4 regions of the Alkaliphilus crotonatoxidans genome follow, and region 4 is predicted to be linked to each of the others. Evidence: riboswitches for the same ligand, from Rfam matches in the RefSeq annotation. Region 4 holds a riboswitch; each other region holds the start of a gene.

Region 1 (4,817 bases), on a different contig from region 4:
AAAGGCATAGGGGGCATTGACCTCCTTGACCTTTAAAGCACCCTTTATTTCTGACAGCCCCATGACCATATTAACTGCTGCTTCCATACCTGATATTACAATACAGTATTCGTTGTTTTCACTGCCTATCTCCACCTGCCCCAGTAGATTATTTTCTCGAATTATTTCCTCTACATCATGGCAGGTTAAGCCAACGATAACAGCCATGGCTTCATCCTCTCTGTTAGCCAGCTTAGGATATTGATAAATTGTTAAAAGCATATGTAAGCCAGCTTCAAAGGAGATTGATTTACCACAGGCCATGGCTGTGATTAATCCCATACTGTAACCTAGTAAAATGGCGGGTTCCATCCCTAGACTTCGATAACGCTGATAAACGATATAGTCACAGGTATATATGGCGATCCAATCAGTGAACATCTTGTCATGGCTGGTTTCAGCAGCATTAAATAAATAATTCCACAAATCCATATTTAATTCGTGTCGAACAACGGAGCAATAATAGTTCAGAATCTCCAGCTGTTCTTTGTCAAATCTAGTAATTAGTTTTTGATATTCTGCCCCAACTCCTTGAAATAGAAAGGCATGACGATCTTGAAGCATCGTTTCCATCTTGTCACCTCACTTTGTCTTAATATAGTATTACTTAGATTATGTCACACGATATCGCCAGATGCAAGTAATAATTTAATTTATTTTAACATTTTTATATTTAAAATATATTACTTAGTACTTATTACCTAGAAGATTTTTGTATCATTTTTGAGCTAAAAAAATAATGATTATCATCATTAATTCATTGTCAATAGTCCTGCTGTTTCAGTATTTTGAATTAACTCCTGTACTTCCCTATATTTAACAACCAATGGATATTTTAACATTATGATCATTTTACCTTTAAAATCATTGTAATTGGTTAATTAGATGTTATAAACATGTTAATATTTATACTGTTACATATTTACGCTTATTTGTTTATCTATAGTATTAAAGCCATCGAAGCACCCCCCTTGGAATTCTTCAATGGCTTAAAACTACGCATATTTATTTACTTAATTTTACACGCTGATCAATAAGCCTTATTTATTTTTAACATTATCTGACCTATTGATCCTGGCAAACATCAATCCAAGTGGCATTGGTCAATTGCTGTATTTCCTCTGGCGTTATTTTTAGGGCTGAATACCGGGACCCAGCTGCAGGATAAACGTACTCAAAATCCTTGATGGATTGGTCAATATACACATCTAAAGGCCTTTCAAGGCCGAAGGGACACAGTCCTCCCACAGGGTGACCCGTAACAGCTTCCACCTCCATATGATTTAACAGCTTTGCCTTAACCTGAAAGTAACGCTTGTATTTTCTATTATCAATCTTACCGTCCCCCCGGGCTACAATTAAAATATTTCGATCCCTTAACCGAAAGGCCAGGGTTTTGGCAATGAAGGCAGGCTCTACGCCGATGGTTTTGGCGGCTAAATCTACCGTGGCGCCGCTTTCAGCCAATTCAAAAACAGGATCAGCTAATCCCCTTTCCACAAAAAAACGTCTTACATTTTCTACACTCAATTCTAATCAGCTCCTCATCTTTCGGTTTTATACATAAAAGCTATTTCTATGTATAAAAAAAACCCCTTTCTTATGAAAGAGGAATATTTTTAGTGGTGGTTTTCCCCTCTCATCTTGCGAAATATTCCGCAGGAATTGGCACCGCTGCTTAAAATTCAAGCCGGTTGCCGGGTTTCATCGGGCCTTTTCCCTCCACCTCTCTGGATAAGAGTACTGCTAATTAAATTATATTATTTTGATTTTAATGGTTATTAAGGCTGTTGTCAAGCATTATTTTCATATTGTACCGTTATCTATGATTCATTTATGATAATATATTATTATACGTCAAATAATTATGTCCCAAATGATCGTTTCTATATTAGATTTAGGTTTATTAAGGTTACCTAAAATCAAGGTCTTACAACAACACTTTTTTAAATTAAAGTTTAAGCTCGCATCAGGCTTCTGGTGCTATGTTAAAACTTTTTTGGGGACATTTTCCAAAACGCTTGACACAATAATATACGTATCTAGAACTCAAAAAGCATTATGGGACTATAAAAATAGTCCCCAAGTCAGTTAGAAACCCTTAAAAAAGCGTAATACTTGATTTTAGCTATAGAAATTCCATATCACCAGTAACGCTATTAAGATACCTAACATCACCATCGATAAAATCGTCTGTCGCCTATTCCCTTTAGACGAATTGTAGGTATTTCGCTTTACCACTAAAAATAGCATCGTAATAAAGGCCAGTACTGTAAAGATAAGGTTGATGAAAAAATGTATTTTTATCTCATCATAGCTTCGGTTGTTATCCATCACCATACGTGCGCTCAGTAACAAACAGTTACCTACGAGGGATATTCCTATAAAATTCAGCAGACCAAAATACATCCGCCCATTTTGAAAAGAAATTCTATTCTTCTCTTTTCTAACAAGGCTACGTATCCATTGAATAAGATGAATCAACAACATCGTGATAAAATATAGCCCACATAGGGCGGCTGCAACAATGTATAGGATTAAAAAGGGCGTTGTTCTCCCTGCAGGAAGGGGCAGATAATCTGAGACCACTGAGGAAATTTGTATTACGCTGCCATTTTCCACCTGAAAATATAATTGAGGGATGGGATCAAACATAGAGCTTCCAGAAGCTTTACGATACACATTGGGTGCCGTTTGGATGTATTCAGCAGTCTCTGTCATTTGACTGACTTGAATTCGATTTTCTCCAATAGCCTCGACCTTTAAAGGGATAAAATAAGGATATAACTTAGCTACACTATGCTCTGGCCGTCGCGCCATCAGATATTTTCCCTCTAAGAGCTTTGCACCTAAACCCGTTCCTTCCATAGGGGTAATTGCTCCCCCCCGCTCTACAAGTGCCTTCGGTAAACCATAGCATAGATCGATTTCTCCCCCTTGATTCGTTAAGACAATTACTGCAAATCTTTCCTCTGGTACAAGATGGAAATTGCTTGAAAAGGCGATAGTATTACCTCCATGGGTTAACCCTCGTTTTTCCCCTGGGTACTCCCAAAAACCATGGGCAATATCTAGCATATTTTCGTTGGGCGTATAGCTTTGGGAAAGCATCTTATCTAAGGTTTCTCGTTTTTGAAATAAGGGGGTCTGCTCCTCAGGGAGAGGCATTAAGGCCATTGCAAAGGCTGCTAAATCTTCAACGGTGCCATTGGCAGCACCGCAGGGGTACAGTGACATATAGCTCCAAGAGGAGAGGCTAAACGCCCCTTCTCCCTATTACTCCTGGAGTGCTTACTGCTGGTATTGGTATTGATATGGATATACCACGGGATGGCTCCATCACCAAGCCCCCGCCATTTACATTGAATCTTCCTGTAAAATTTGGCCTTTTAAAGTTAATATCATAGGTCTTCATGGCCTGCTGATTGGCTTGTCCCCCGGTTTGGTTGATCATCATAAAGGGGGCAATTACTATTGTTTCTAGTGATGCCAGCAGCATTAGCCCTTCTTCTACCTTGGCTAGCTTTTCGTCATCTCCGCCTAATGCTATATCTCTTAATGGGTTAAAGGCTTTTGTTTCTAAATCTCCCTTTGATGCATAGTTTATTTCTTCTATTCCTTCTCTTAGCTTTGATGATGCTGCTGCTACTAATCCCAAGCCTGTTAATCCCGTGGCTATGGTGAGCCCTGTAACTGCTACTGAACCTATGGTTAACGCTGTGGCACTGGCTCCCAATGCTACGCCTATTGCTGGCACCATCATGGCTCCCACGCCTCCTGTTAATGCCACAAACATGCCTACTGCCGCTACCGCGGCCAACCCCAACACCGCTGCCCCTAGTATCTTACCCCAGCCTAGCTTTTTCCTCTTTTTTACTCCTTTATGTAGCACTCATGGTTATACATTTAGTAACTACGTATCCTTGCCCAGCACCTTTAAAGCAAAAGGAGTAATAATAAATGGAGTTCATTACCATTAATTTTTCTATATTTTATTTTACTACAAAAATATTGGAGGAAGCAAAAGAACCGTCCCCTCGCTTCTGTGTTAAAAAACTAAGAAAAACCTTGAAAAAGTTGTATCCACTTCAGCGGAATGTGAGCCCTATCACATTCGCAAAAAAAAATGGTCACATCAGCCGAAACTATGTGACCTGTAAAATATCCTACTACTTTGGGAAACAATCTTCAAAACTTTTTTTCGTTAGCTTGCCAAAATACCTTAGCAATATTTCTTTGATCTTTGAATTTTCTTCATAATACAAACTTTCAATTATGGCAACACCGATTAAATTTTTTGTTTCTTCATCGCCATTTGCAAGCATATCTTCAACAAAAACAAAAATAGTTTTTAGTTTGTCCTCATGATAACAATTAGCTTTATCCAAAATGAATTTCACAAATACAGATTCATAAAATACATATGGAAGATCTTCGTAATCATCAATATTTTCCTCATAAACTTTTCTTAGTTCAGGAAATTTGTTTATTAAATTACTTATAGCTTCTTTGTATTTGTACATAAACACCCTCCTATTGACCTTTTAGTGCATTGGTAATGTCCTCAATTAAAGCATTAACAACTGACTTGTCATAATCATTTAAGTCTCCAGCCCTTAATCTTCTTTGTAATGCGTTTAAATAGTCGTTAAGTTTTTGAGTATGGAATTTTCCATGTGTAGGAAGACCAGTTTTAATTTCATTTCTAACGGCATCCATTGTAGTTCCATTACCAATAGTATTAGGTCCACCTTGACCTTTGTATAAATCATTTACAA
Region 2 (4,817 bases), 190 kb from region 4:
CGGTCTATGCCGACAAAGGCTACTATTCCTTCACCCTTGTGATTCAGGGACCAGTTCAAGGATTTTTGATACTGCCTTACACCAACCGACAGCTCTCTTTAATCAATAAATCATCTACTACTTCCCGTCATGATCGTTTTTCGTATTCGCCATGCTTTTTTTATGGCCATTTTACTTTCGTAAATTATAGCAAATAAGCCTATAAATGGCAACCATTATTTTATCTCGATAATATTATAGGGTGTCTCTTGATACACATAATAATTCAACCAATTACTAAAAAGCAGATTGGCATGGCTGCGCCAACTGACCAGGGGCACTTGACCAGGATCATCCTTCGGAAAATAGTTACGGGGTATTTCAATCGCCATGCCCCTTTGAAGGTCACGCTCATACTCATTTTTTAACGTTAAGGCACTATATTCAGAATGGCCTGTAATAAAAATTTGCCTGCCCTTATGGGCAGAAACAATATAGACACCGGCTTCCTCGGAATCAGACAATAGCTTAAGCTCCTTAATCTTCCGTATATCTTCCTCCCTTGTTTCGGTATAACGTGAATGGGGAGCATCAAACAGATCATCAAAGCCTTGAAAGAGCTTATTGTCCTTCTCGTGAACCCGATGGGAAAAAACACCGAACATCTTCTTTTTCAATGGATATTTAGGAATACCGTAATGATGGTACAGAGCTGCCTGGGCTCCCCAGCATATATGGAGGGTTGAAAAAACATGAGACAAGCTCCAGTCCATAATTTCACACAGTTCCTTCCAGTAGTTTACCTCTTCAAAGGCAAGCTGCTCTACTGGGGCGCCTGTAATAATCATTCCATCAAACTTCTCCCTTTGAATATCCTCAAAGGTGTTATAGAATTTAAACAGATGCTCCTCTGATGTATTTTTGCAACGATGACTGCCGGGATTGAGCAGGGTAATGTCCACCTGAAGGGGAGAATTGCTTAATAGGCGAAGTAATTGAATTTCTGTTTCAATTTTGGTTGGCATTAAATTTAAGATAACAATCTTAAGGGGTCGTATATCCTGGGTGAGGGCACGCTTTTGGGTCATGACAAAAATATTTTCCTTTGACAGGACTTCTACTGCCGGTAAGTCATCGGGTATCTTGATGGGCAACTTAATTCCTCCTAATCTAATTAATCTATTAAAAAAGCCCCTTCTGCGACAGAAGAGGCTTCAAAAACATAATGACTCATCTATCTTTCAGCCATGCCCTGGGGCATGCTGCAGGATTTAGCACCTCGCCGAAGCAGGTTGCCGGGTTTCATAGGGCCAGTCCCTCCACCGCTCTCAATAGAATGTTATGAAATTAGAGTTATTATATTTTAAATTTAACTGTATGTCAAGAATCTTATATTGATACCGAGGCCAATCATCGGGTCTGATATATCATTAAAGTAAGGATCCATAATATGTAACAACAAGATTAGCCCATTGATTGGTATTTTTACTCATCCACTATACTTTCATCTGGGTCAGAGCATCTGAAACGATTAACTCTGCTTCTGTAGCTGCCATCACTGCCTCCACCGTTAGCCCCGGTGCAATTTCCTTCAGCAGCAGCCCCTGCTCAGTAACCTCCATTACCCCCATTTCTGTTACGATTAAATCTACCTGTCCTTGGGCTGTGAGGGGAAGGGTACATTGTTTTAGTATTTTGGGCTTTCCCTTAGCCGTATGCTCCATGGCTACAATGACCCGCTTGGCTCCCACCACCAGGTCCATGGCACCACCCATGCCTGGCACCATTTTTCCAGGAATCATCCAATTGGCCAAATTTCCCTTTTCATCCACCTGCAGGGCCCCCAGGACAGTAACATCCACATGGCCTCCCCGAATAATGGTAAAGGACATGGCACTATCAAAAAAGGCGGCTCCCTTTTTAACTGTGACATGGGTCCCACCTGCATTAACCAAATCAGGGTCTTCCATGCCTGGTGCAGCACTGGGCCCCATTCCCACAAAACCATTTTCTGACTGAAGGATAATATCAATTTCAGCAGGAATGTAATTCGCCACCATGGTGGGCACACCAATTCCTAAATTCACCACGTCACCGTTCTTTAATTCTTTTGCCACTCTTTTTGCTATTAACTCTCGGCTATCCATCATTAATCCCTCCCTTTTACTACCATATCTACAAATATTCCAGGAGTCATGACGTCATTGGGGTTAATTTCTTCCACCTCTACGATTTCCTCTGCCTCAACAATGACTAAATCTGCTGCAGTAGCCATTATGGGGTTGAAATTTCTTGTAGATTGATTATAGTAAATATTACCAGCCCTATCTACTCTACTGCCTTTAATGAGGGCTATATCAGCCCGAAGGGGAAGCTCTAGCAAATAGGTTTTTCCTTCCACTGTGATCTTCTCTTTACCCGTTTCAACATCCGTTCCAATTCCTGTAGGGGTTAAAATTCCTCCCAGCCCTGCTCCCCCTGCCCTAATTTGCTCCGCCAGGGTTCCCTGGGGAACCAGCGTAACATCCAGTTTCCCCTCATGCATTTGCTTTCCGGTCTCAGGATTGGTTCCAATGTGGGATGCAATGACTTTTTTGACTCTATGATGGGCCACCAGCTTTCCAACCCCCTTGTCTGCAAAGGCGGTGTCGTTTACAATAATGGTAAAATCCTTTTTTCCCGTCGCCAAAATTTCATCAATCATTTCTTCTGGTGTTCCATTTGCCAGGAAGCCCCCAATCATTAAAACCATTCCATCCTTAATTTTATTAACGGCCTCTTCTTTACTGATAACTTTGCTCAACTTCTGCTCCTCCCTTCAATATTTGTTAAACCATTTACATTCATGTAAATCACACTGCTATATATTATTGCAAATATGGTGCCATCATTACTCTATTTAATGAACCATATCCTTTCCTCCGGCTTCTGTCTTCATAATATTGAAACATAGCTTAATCCTTAGGCAATCATCTATATCGGCTAAAAAAGCCCTTTAATAGAAGTTAAAATGCAATACTGCATCAAATTGATACTTTATGGCTTCAACAGGGGTCGTTCGTCGATGCGAATTTACATCAATCTGATGCACCATGACATCACTTTTTCTTGTATTTAGCCATTTTTCTCACCAAGGTAGATTGGTCTATTCCCAGGATCTCGGCTGCCCTTCTCGTGGTACGATATTTACTAATCGCTTCAAAAATCATCTCTTTTTCAATTCTTTCAAGATTCTCCTTCAGCGTAAATCTTCGGTTTTGTCTTTCTTCATCTCTTTGGTGACTCATCAATAATTCCTCAATGTCTTTCCTCGTCATTACCGTTTCTGCCTTAATGGCAACCATTCTTTCAACAAAGTTTTCCAACTCCCTGACATTTCCAGGCCAAGCATGGCATTTTAATAATTGCATGGCATCATCTGTTATAGTTTTTTCTGTATGATACTTTTTATTAAAACGGCTTAAAAAGAAAATGACCAATGGTTCGATATCCTCTACTCGTTCCGCTAGGGGAGGAATCATTATGGGCAGCACATTTAGCCGGTAGTAAAGGTCTTGTCTGAATCTTCCTTCCTTAACCATTTCCTTCAAATTTTGATTGGTTGCCGCAATAATCCGGGCATTGATTTTAATAGGCTTAACCCCCCCCACTCTGGTCACTTCCATATCCTGCAACACTCTTAACAGCTTGGCCTGTACATGAAGCTGCATTTCACCAATTTCATCGAGAAAAATACTGCCGCCTGCTGCGGTCTCAAACAAACCTGCCTTTCCTTCCCGTAATGCTCCTGTAAAGGAGCCCTTTTCGTATCCAAACAATTCAGATTCTATCAGGTTTTCTGGAATAGCAGCACAATTTACCCTGATAAAGGGCTCTCCTGCCCTGTTGCTGGCATTATGTATAAATCGAGCAATGATCTCTTTTCCGACTCCAGATTCTCCTAAAATTAGAACGGTTGAGTTTACAGCAGCTACCCTCAGGGCAATTTCAATAACCTGCTGCATTGACTTACTTTGGCATACAAAATCGTCATCGGGCATAATATTCACATCGTGGTAGTGCGAAGAGACCATAGATTTATTTCGTTCAAGCTGGGCCTGAAGATTCAAAAGCTCTGTGATATCCCAAACACTGTTGACAATCCTGATAATTTTTCCTGAGGGTGAAAAAACAGGGATTCCTCTGGCCAATAGATGCTTACCGGTCTTTACCCGATAAAGCACAGTCGCTGGTGCCTTGCTTTTAATGACAATTAAGCTGGCGGATTCAGAAAAATATCCCTCCTTTACCAGGGTGACCATATTTTTTCCGACTAACTCCTGCTGCTTTAACCCTGACATGGCCTCGTAGGCAGGATTTACCCGCAGGGTATTCCCTTCCCCATCGGTAATGTAAATACCATAGCTTAGGTTTTCAATTATACTCTCCAGTTCAACAATTTTGTCCTGTAATCGTTCATCACCCATAAAAAGACCTCCTTGGTTGCGAAAATCTCTCTCTTTTAATCATCTTAACACACCCCATTGGAATATACTAGAAAGATAGTATATGTATCTTTAGTGTAAAGGAGGCTTTTAAAATGAATCAAATGTATTACCCATCTGGTTACCAGCCCTACCCCAGCTTATATATTCCCTCTGCCCATATTAAAGGGGGGCCTCTGGCCCCAGGCATAAGAGGCGTTGTTTACTTTTACGATGTGGCGGGTGGAACAGAGGTTTGTACCTATGTAGAAGGACTCCCTCCCTTTCAGCCCGCTGTTGGTGACCAGCCGCCTATTGGCCCCTTTGGTTATCATATACATGAATATGGTACCTGTGAGGTAGGTGACCCAAATG
Region 3 (4,817 bases), 600 kb from region 4:
CCAATAAAATAGAAATCTTTATCCTTTACATTACATTGGGGAGGATCGCCCTGGTTAATGCGATGGGCATTAACGACAATCATGCTTTCCCGGGCTTGTCTAAAAATTTCTGTCAACCGGACCACCTGAATAATCTTACTTTCGATTATGTCCCTTAATACATTGCCCGCCCCCACAGAGGGAAGCTGATCAACGTCTCCTACCAAAATTAGGCGAGTTCCCGGCCGGATAGCCTTTAACAGGCTATGCATCAATAAAATATCTACCATGGACATTTCATCAACAATAATGACATCGGCCTCAAGGGGGTCCTCCTCATTTTTTTGAAAGCTCATTTCCTGTTCTTCATCGCCATACCCTATTTCCAACAATCTATGAATGGTTTTGGCCTCTTTTCCCGTGGCCTCTGTCATTCTTTTGGCAGCCCTTCCCGTAGGGGCCGCCAGCAGTATTTTTAACTGCAGCTTTTCAAAAATCCGAATTAGCGTATTAATCGTGGTGGTCTTGCCGGTACCAGGCCCTCCGGTGATGACTGTAATGCCGTTTTGTATCGATTGCTTAATGGCTTCTTTTTGATTGGAAGCCAAAAGAATTTCCTCCTCCTTTTCTATTTTATGTAGCTCCTCATCAATATTTAAGCTGGAGGACTGGAAATTAACCTGGGCAAGCTCAATCAGTTTTTTGCATGTATAGGTCTCTGCATAGTAATAGACCATCGAGTAGATATGAAAGGTTTCGCCATTCCTTTCAAGATGAATCTTTTGTTCCAGGGTTAGATGCTGTATGGCATCCTCCACCGATTGAGGGCTTACTCCCACCAGGTCAGTCGTCCTATGGACCAAGTCTGCCCAGGGGGCATAGGTGTGCCCCTCGGTGTGAAAGCTGTTCAACAGATATTTGGTTGCTGCTAAAATACGATATTTTGAATCAAGGGGAATTCCCATGGTCTGGGCAATATGATCTGCCTTTTTAAAACCAATTCCAGTTACATCCTCTGCTAATCGATAAGGGTTTTCCTGAATCAAGGGGATTGTTTTTTCTCCATATTTTTTATAAATTTTGATGGCATAGTTGGGGGTAATACCATATTGAGAAAGAAATAATATAATCTCCCTCAGCTCCCGCTGCTCTCGAAAGGCCTCAGCAATGGAACCGGCCTTTGCTTCTCCAATTCCCGGCACCTCCTTTAGACGATGGGGCTCAGCCTGTAAAATATCAAAGGTTTCCAAACCAAAATAATCTACAATTCTCCTGGCCATCTTTTCTCCGATTCCATGGATCATACCAGATGATAAATAGCTGATCATCCCCTCTATGGTGGAGGGCTTCACCGGCTTATATTCCTGCACCTCCAGCTGTCTGCCATAGCTGGGGTGCATGGTCCACCTACCCTTTACAATGAGGTCCTCCCCTTCCCGGAGGGCAGGCAGGATTCCAACGACGGTGATATCCTCTTCCGCCGCAGACAAAATCCCTACCGTATACCCATTGGATTCATTTTGATATATCACTTCAACTAGTTTTCCTTCTACCTCTATCAGGGTTCTCACCTCTTAAGCAATTGTTAATAGTAATATTATACCATAAAAGTTAGCTGAACATAATAAAGACCCTATTCCATCACGAATAGGGTCTTTATAAATCATCCAAGGGATATCTTATTGTCCCAGGGCCTCTCTTCTAAGAATTTCTGCCTTGTCAGTTTTTTCCCAGGGTAGGGCCAAATCGGTTCTTCCAAAGTGTCCGTAGGCTGCAATTTGTTTATAAATTGGCCTTCTCAAATCTAAGTCTCGAATAATGGCCGCTGGTCTTAAATCAAAGTGTTTCCTCACCAGTTCAACCAGCAATCCCTCATCCACCTTTCCTGTACCAAAGGTTTCTACCAATACCGATACAGGCTGGGCCACCCCAATGGCATAGGCCAGTTCAATTTCACATTTATCGGCAAGGCCTGCAGCCACGATATTTTTTGCTACATACCTGGCAGCATAGGCAGCAGAACGATCCACCTTTGTTGGGTCCTTCCCAGAAAAGGCACCGCCGCCATGACGGGCATAGCCGCCATAGGTGTCAACAATAATCTTTCTACCGGTTAACCCGGCATCACCCTGGGGTCCACCGATTACAAACCGGCCCGTCGGGTTAATATAATACTTGGTATTTTCGTCCAGCAAACCAGCCGGCACCACCTGATTGATCACATGCTTGATTAAATCCCTTTCGATGGTTTCCTGGTCTACCTCAGGGCCATGCTGGGTGGAAATAACAATTGTGTCAATACGCAGGGGCTTATCGCCATCATACTCTACAGTCACCTGGGTTTTTCCATCAGGTCTTAAATAATCAAGGGTACCATCCTTGCGTACATCAGAAAGTCGCTTTGAAAGCTTATGGGCCAAGGAAATTGGTAAAGGCATCAATTCAGGTGTTTCATTGCAGGCAAAGCCAAACATAATCCCTTGATCACCAGCACCGATGGCCTCCAGTTCATCTACCATTTGCCCCTTTTTTCTCTCTAACGCCTCATCAACCCCCATGGCAATATCAGAGGACTGCTCGTCAATGGCTGTTAAAACGGCGCAGGTATCGCAGTCAAAGCCAAACTTTGCACGGGTATAGCCAATTTCTTCAATTGTCTTTCTAACTACCTTTGGAATATCAACGTAGCAATCGGTGGTGATTTCACCGGCCACCAGAACCAATCCAGTGGTAACAGTGGTTTCACAAGCAACTCTGGCCTTTGGGTCCTTTTCAAATATTGCATCTAATACTGCATCAGAAATTTGGTCACAGATCTTATCTGGATGTCCTTCTGTCACTGACTCTGAAGTAAATAGTCTTCGTGCCATTAAAAATTACCTCCCTTTTCCTAATGTTATCAGGCTATCTGTATAATCGAGCTTCCTGAGCGTGAAGGTTTTCTGTACTAATATACCCATCCATGCCAGGAAAATATGCTGATCTGAAATAGGAATAATTGATTGCAATAAAAAAACCTCTTTCAAGAAGAGGCATATCAACTATATATGCTTACCTCATCTTTCAGAATCAGAATCTGTGGGAATTAGCACCGTACGCTACGGTTGCCGGGTATCATCGGGCCCTTCCCTCCACCACTCTTGATAAGGCATCAAGATTTTTATTTAATTGAATTACTAACTCATAATATCATTGAGTTGTATATCTGTCAACATATTTTTTACTAATATGAAACTTTTAAAAAAGCTTGTATTTTCATCTAACCTGCTTCTAAATACTTGTAATAACATAGCTCAAGGTAAACATAATGCTGCCCGCTACGACGGTGCCCAGGGCGATGGCCGGAAAGGCTATTTTGATAGGAATATTAAATATTGTGGCGGCCAGGCACCCTGACCATACCCCGGTGGTTGGTAATGGGATAGCAACAAACAATACCAGGCCCAGGGCACTGTAACGTTTAATTTTATCGCTTTTCTTAATGGTCCTTCGTAAAATTCGGTTCACCAGATTTTTAAAGGGCTTTAAATCTCTAAAGAATAATACAACAGGCTTTAGAAAAAATAACAGAAAAGGTACAGGAATTAAGCTGCCCAGAACCCCCAATAATGTTGCATGTAAAGGATGCATTCCTAAGGAAACCCCCAGTGGGATCGCTCCCCTCAGCTCTGCCAAGGGCATGGCGGCAACCAGCAGCACCATCAGTTCTCGGGTTATCACCTCAAATATTTTTCCCATCAGTTCACCTCAATTCTTCTGTATTACCATTATATCATATATTTTGAAAAAGATTCCTTAGAGGATGGTCTGTTATTTTTAGGAATTTTGTATAATTTTAACTTAAATCTATTGTTTATTAAATGTAATCATTGGTATAATAACATTACATTTAGCTGCATGTTTTCTTTAGACAGCACTTATTGGTTAAGGGGGGCAGAGTATGGATAAAGTGAAGATGCTAAAAAACGAGATTGAATCTTTAAAAGCTCATCTGCGACACCTTATGGAGGAGAAAGCCGACAAACAGAAAATCTTAAAGCTTAATGGCCAGATAGACGACTTAATTAACCAGTTCCACGAATTAAGTAAGAAATCATAGTAAAAACAAAACCTTCGGATGTTCACTTCACACTGAAGGTTTTTTTTTGACCGATCATTAGGTTGATCAAAGGAATACTGAGACTCGACAGGGCCTTTGTGATATATACTCCCTTACCTGACCAAAGCCACGTATTGTTCTGCTCATCTTATGATAGCAGACTTAAAAGGGTGAATCAATGGACAGGGGCTTTTTTTCTGCAAAAAACTATAGGCCCTGATTATCAGGCCTATAGAAGGAGGAGGGGGAATAGAATATATTTCAATATTGAGGGTCTTTCTGCTTTTCATCTCGTCCGTTAAAATCCAGTAAAATATAAAGAGCAATTAAAAATACAATAAAAATTATTTTCATTTATACCACCACCGAAATTTTTCCAAGACTATAATTAGAGTCTACCATAGTTTACAAGAAAAAACTGCTTTGTAATACACTTTTAACATAAGTGAAAAATATGTAATATTCACTTAGCACACCATTGCAATTCCCTATTAGTTGATTTCTTCACAAAACCAATAACAGTTTTTTTCTCTTCCCCCTTATGATAATATGATTGGGTCGTTTACCAAAATCTTCTCATTTATGTTAAAGCTTGTAAAGGGGTCTCTGGTACTAAATGACAAAATCTTCGAAAAAATTTACATAAAAAAATCAGCGAAGGTCTTCGCTGATTTTTTTCTTAGTATCCTATATCCTTTCTGGTTAAGGGTTCCTGAATAAAATAATGAGACATCAGGGT
Region 4 (4,817 bases):
AAGCTATAAATCTGAGGAATCACCTGCTTAGCCATTTCAGGGTAATAATGTTTTATCCAAGCCAGGGTACGGGCATTATCTTCCTTAACATCTGTAATAATAAATGCATCGGGGTGCCTTTCAAGCCATGCCGATAAATCAGCTAAGCTCATGGGAGTAAGGCCAAAAAGGGTAGGCATGGTTTTAAATTCCTCCAGCGAAAGAACGCCTCTGGCGCCGGGGAAAATACGACTGACCATTTGTCCCCAGTCATGAATCAAAACGGGCTGTCCATCCCTTGTCCAATTAAAATCCAGCTCAATTAACCGAAATCCATTTTTGTAGGCAGTATCCAGGGCCTCCAGAGAATTGGTGTAACGAAAGCCGTAGATTGCGCCTCCGGCATGAGCCACCAGGGGCTGAGGTTCAGGAACAAGGGGAGCTTGATAGGTATTGCTTTCCTGAGAAAAGACCATCTGGGGCAAGGCCACCAGCATGACAACCAATAAAACTAAAACCTTTTTTTTCATTTTAAAATGCCTCCATATTATGTTTAATATACATTTAGTATAAGGGTTTAAAAAGGAAATGACAATGGAAGAGCCAACGGGCTAAAGGGTAGAATTAATAGCTTTAAGTATAAGCGATAATAATCCTATGCTTCCTAAAATATAAATGAGATAACCTTTTTTATTACCCTTCGCTATTACTTCTTTAGTCGCTATTAGGAATAAAATTAGAATTAAAAAAATAAAGCCTAGGTTAAAAAAAATATCTATGTCTCTGTAAACAAGATATAGAAAATTAAAAATGATGGTACCCATTAAAAAAACTTTATCTAATATGGTGTACAACTTTGAATCCTTATTTCTTAAAACCAGCAAGCTTCACATCTCCTCCAATAACATTTATAAAAACACTTTTTTATTATAGCATATGAAATTTATGATGTGGAAGTTGAGCTATTAATAATTATATAATACAATATTTCCATAGTGCAGGAAATAATAGAGGGTTTATTAGGAGAAAAAACAAATGATGAAAAAAATTTTTATCTATATTAGTGCAATAATGATGATCGTATTTTTAATATACTTTTATCGCCAGGCTTCCTATAGTAGCATCATTACTTCAGGATTCATCATAGAAAAATCAACAGATGGAGACGTGAATTACATAGATCTAAAAAAAGTAGGAGAAACAAAGGAAGAGTTTGTTATTGACAGAATTATAGTAAAAGAAAAAAATACATGGAATTTAATAGATGTAAACAAGGCTTATTGGATTGTTTATTTTAGCAGAAACGGGAAAGATTTTCAATTAGAGGAAATTCAAGTTAATGAAGAATTTGAGCATATTTTTAAAGAAGAGTTTGGTATTGCTGATTAGGTATTAATAAAAAAATTGAAGGACTATCGAGTCCTTCAATTTTAAGTGATGAGGTAAAACTATAAGGAGCAAAAGCATCTATTTTAATTGCTGATACCTTTCGTTGACATAATTCCAGTTAACCACATTCCACCAGGCGCTAATGTAGTCGGGTCTTCGGTTTTGGTAGTTAAGGTAATAAGCATGCTCCCAAACATCAAGGCCTAGTAAAATGCGCTTTCCTTCCATTATCGGGCTATCTTGATTGGGGCTGGAAACCACCTCTAATTTTCCAGAAGCATTGATAATCAGCCAGGCCCAGCCGCTGCCGAAACGGGTGGCTGCTGCCTTGTTGAAAAGCTCCTTAAACTGATCAAAGCTGCCAAAGGTCTGATTAATTTCTTCCAACAGCTGGCCCTTTGGTAAGCCGCCTCCATGGGGGCCCATCACCTTCCAGAAAAGGTTATGGTTATAATAGCCACCGCCGTTATTCCTTACGGCCTGCTGAATTTCCTTGGGAAGCTGATCAAGGGATTGAAGCAGTTCCTCGATGTCCTTTCCCTGAAGCTCGGGGTAAGGCTCAAGGGCGGCATTTAAGTTGTTAATATAGGCCTGATGATGCTTAGTATGGTGAATTTCCATGGTGGCCGCATCAATGTGGGGCTCCAGGCTATCATAGGCATAATCTAATTGTGGTAATTTATAAGTCATTGAAATTCCTCCTTAAAATCTTTTCCGTATTTGAATCTACTGGTAATATACCCTTGGTTTATAATAATAATCATTATCAATTAAAATTTATTTTTAAATTTTTCTATTGACATCAATGGGTGAATCAAATATAATTATCAAATAAATCGAATAACTCTTATCAAGAGAGGTGGAGGGAAGGGCCCAATGAAACCCAGCAACCGGTATCGTACCAGGTGCTAATTCCTGCAGTCATAATGGCTGAAAGATAAGGGAGGAAACTGTTAACAGGCCTCTTTTATAAGGGGCTTTATTTTATTAAAGTATAAAAGTATTTCTTGAAAACACAATTAAATAGCTCTTATCAAGAGAGGTGGAGGGAAAGGCCCGATGAAGCCCAGCAACCAGCACAGCCAGTGCCAGGTGCTAATTCCTGCAGTCGTTGAGACTGAAAGATAAGAGGCCTAATTATTTTTAAGCCCCTTGATCTTTTAAGGGGCTTTTTTTCTTATAGATCAAATATATATCAAGAAAGGAAGATTGACATGGCTGAAATCAGCAGTCGCTTAAGCTATTTCACAGATTCAATTATCAGAAGAATGACCAGAATCGCCAATTCCTACGGAGCAATTAATCTTTCCCAGGGGTTTCCTGACTTTGATCCGCCCCGTGAATTGATAGAGGCCCTGAAAGAGGCTGCTGAGAAGGGGCCCCATCAATACGAAATTACCTGGGGCTCCCAGGCCTTTCGGGAGGCGTTGGCACAGAAACAATCTAAGCTGATGGGGATTGAAATTAATCCCCAAACAGATATCGTAGTTACCTGTGGCAGCACCGAGGCCATGATGGTGGCCGTAATGACCCTGTGTAACCCCAATGACAAGGTCATCGTTTTTTCACCATTTTACGAAAACTATGCTGCCGATGCAATTTTATGCGGGGCAGAGCCCATCTATGTTCCTTTAAAGCCACCCCACTTTACCTTTGATCGAAATGAGCTGAGAAATGCCTTTCAACAGGGGGTTAAGGCCCTTATCCTTTGTAATCCCTCTAACCCCACGGGTAAGGTCTTCACCCTTGAAGAATTGGAGTATATAGCCAGCCTGGCAGAAGAATTCGATACCTTTGTAATTGTTGATGAAGTTTATGAGCATATTGTCATGGAGCCCCACCGACATATCTATTTTGCAGCACTGCCGGGTATGTATGAAAGAACGGTGTCCTGTAGCTCACTTTCTAAAACCTATTCTATTACCGGCTGGCGGCTGGGGTATTTGATTGCTCCCGATCACATTACCGAGGGGGCAAGGAAGGTTCACGATTTTCTCACGGTAGGGGCCTCGGCTCCTCTACAGCAGGCAGCCCTGGCAGGGCTGAGGCTCCCCGATGAGTACTATGCATCACTACGGGCAAGCTACAAAGAAAAACGGGATCTTTTTCTAAAGGGGCTAGATGAAGCGGGCCTTCGCTACACCACGCCCCAGGGGGCCTATTATGTGATGGTGGACATTTCAGAGTTTACCCAGGATGATGATGTGGAATTTTGTGAATGGATGGCCCGGGAGGTGGGGGTTGCGGCTGTACCGGGCTCCAGCTTCTTCAAGGAGGATATACGTCATTTAATTCGGTTTCATTATGCTAAAAAAAATGAGACCCTACTGGCGGCCATTGAACGTCTGAAGCTGTTAAGGGAAAAGGCAGGGCTTAAGTATCGTAATCAGGAGGTGATTTAATATGCGGCAGTATCATTTCAAGTACGGAAGTCGTCAGTGGGAGGTTGCCCTTAAGGAGGAAAACATTATTAATATCTTGACTCCAAAGGACTCTAGCCCCATAGATAAGATAGAAGAAAAGATTAGAGAAAGGCTTGATCGGCCAATAGGAACCGGCCCCCTTAGGGAGCTTGTCAAGGCTAAGGATAAAATAGTAATTATTGTCAGCGATATTACTCGGCTTTGGATTAAAACCGCCGTATTCCTGCCGGTTATTGTGGCATATCTCAATGAATTGGGAATAGAAGATGAGGATATCACCGTCATCATTGCCCTAGGTTCCCATAGACCCTCAACTGAGGAAGAAAAAAGGGCCATTGTGGGTGATGGCATCTATGAAAGAATTGAAATCATTGATCATAATTGTAATGATGAAGACCAACTATGCTATTTAGGGGAATCGAGCCGAGGCACCCCTATTTATATTAATAAAAAAGTCGTAAAGGCCGATCGGGTAATTTTAACAGGGGGGATTGTCTTTCATCTCTTCGCTGGCTTTGGCGGCGGTGCTAAGGGTATCGTCCCCGGTGTGGCGGGAATACAAACAATTCAGCAAAACCATAGACTGACCTTCCTGCCTGGGGAAGGAACCGGGCTGAACTCCAATGCTTGCTCCAATAAAATTGAAGGAAATCCCATGCGTGAAGATATTACGGAAATATGCCGGAGGGTGGCCCCGGATTTCCTCTTTAATGCGGTATTAGATGCCAACGGCCGCTTCATTGATTTTGCTGTGGGGGATTTTGAACAGGCATGGCTGAAGGGCTGTGAAACCATTCGGCAGCTCTACGGAATCAATATAAAGGAGAAGGCAGATATCATTATTGCCTCTGCCGGGGGGTATCCGAAGGATATTAATTTATACCAAACCGTCAAGACCATGGATAACTGTATTTACGGCGGTAAAGAAAACAGTGTGATGATACTGCTTTCAGAATGCAGAGACGGCCTGGGGGCAGCCGAATTTATGGAGTGGTTTCAATACCAAACCCTCGATGAAATGGAATC

Evidence for each region. A riboswitch is a leader RNA that binds a small molecule or an ion and turns the genes downstream of it on or off. The one in region 4 is predicted to bind S-adenosylmethionine.
Region 1: it holds a riboswitch for S-adenosylmethionine, as region 4 does, so the genes downstream of both, ACYQ1I_RS13500 (YbaK/EbsC family protein) here and ACYQ1I_RS05275 (pyridoxal phosphate-dependent aminotransferase) in region 4, are expected to answer to the same signal.
Region 2: it holds a riboswitch for S-adenosylmethionine, as region 4 does, so the genes downstream of both, metA (homoserine O-acetyltransferase MetA) here and ACYQ1I_RS05275 (pyridoxal phosphate-dependent aminotransferase) in region 4, are expected to answer to the same signal.
Region 3: it holds a riboswitch for S-adenosylmethionine, as region 4 does, so the genes downstream of both, metK (methionine adenosyltransferase) here and ACYQ1I_RS05275 (pyridoxal phosphate-dependent aminotransferase) in region 4, are expected to answer to the same signal.

Annotation. Positions count from the first base shown of each region.
Region 1 covers NZ_BAAHXS010000006.1:302,583-307,399, reverse strand. The annotation lists gene ACYQ1I_RS13505 (ACP S-malonyltransferase) at 1-612, opposite strand, end outside; gene ACYQ1I_RS13500 (YbaK/EbsC family protein) at 1,105-1,569, opposite strand; SAM riboswitch class I at 1,676-1,780, opposite strand; gene ACYQ1I_RS13495 (serine hydrolase domain-containing protein) at 2,164-3,276, opposite strand; gene ACYQ1I_RS13490 (hypothetical protein) at 3,296-3,931, opposite strand; gene ACYQ1I_RS13485 (DUF7674 family protein) at 4,209-4,562, opposite strand; gene ACYQ1I_RS13480 (hypothetical protein) at 4,573-4,817, opposite strand, start outside.
Region 2 covers NZ_BAAHXS010000004.1:385,250-390,066, forward strand. The annotation lists T-box leader at 1-140, opposite strand, end outside; gene metA (homoserine O-acetyltransferase MetA) at 216-1,133, opposite strand; SAM riboswitch class I at 1,211-1,317, opposite strand; gene ACYQ1I_RS04450 (3-oxoacid CoA-transferase subunit B) at 1,476-2,129, opposite strand; gene ACYQ1I_RS04455 (CoA transferase subunit A) at 2,129-2,782, opposite strand; gene ACYQ1I_RS04460 (sigma-54 interaction domain-containing protein) at 3,078-4,445, opposite strand; gene ACYQ1I_RS04465 (superoxide dismutase family protein) at 4,559-4,817, shown strand, end outside.
Region 3 covers NZ_BAAHXS010000004.1:1,178,597-1,183,413, reverse strand. The annotation lists gene recD2 (SF1B family DNA helicase RecD2) at 1-1,550, opposite strand, end outside; gene metK (methionine adenosyltransferase) at 1,659-2,849, opposite strand; SAM riboswitch class I at 3,033-3,129, opposite strand; gene ACYQ1I_RS08130 (COG2426 family protein) at 3,250-3,717, opposite strand; gene ACYQ1I_RS08125 (hypothetical protein) at 3,920-4,078, shown strand; gene ACYQ1I_RS08120 (GerMN domain-containing protein) at 4,758-4,817, opposite strand, start outside.
Region 4 covers NZ_BAAHXS010000004.1:579,002-583,818, reverse strand. The annotation lists gene ACYQ1I_RS05290 (glycerophosphodiester phosphodiesterase family protein) at 1-509, opposite strand, end outside; gene ACYQ1I_RS05285 (hypothetical protein) at 1,015-1,368, shown strand; gene ACYQ1I_RS05280 (superoxide dismutase) at 1,447-2,058, opposite strand; SAM riboswitch class I at 2,213-2,312, shown strand; SAM riboswitch class I at 2,396-2,499, shown strand; gene ACYQ1I_RS05275 (pyridoxal phosphate-dependent aminotransferase) at 2,583-3,770, shown strand; gene larAH10 (NPN-dependent 2-hydroxyacid racemase, LarAH10 family) at 3,772-4,817, shown strand, end outside.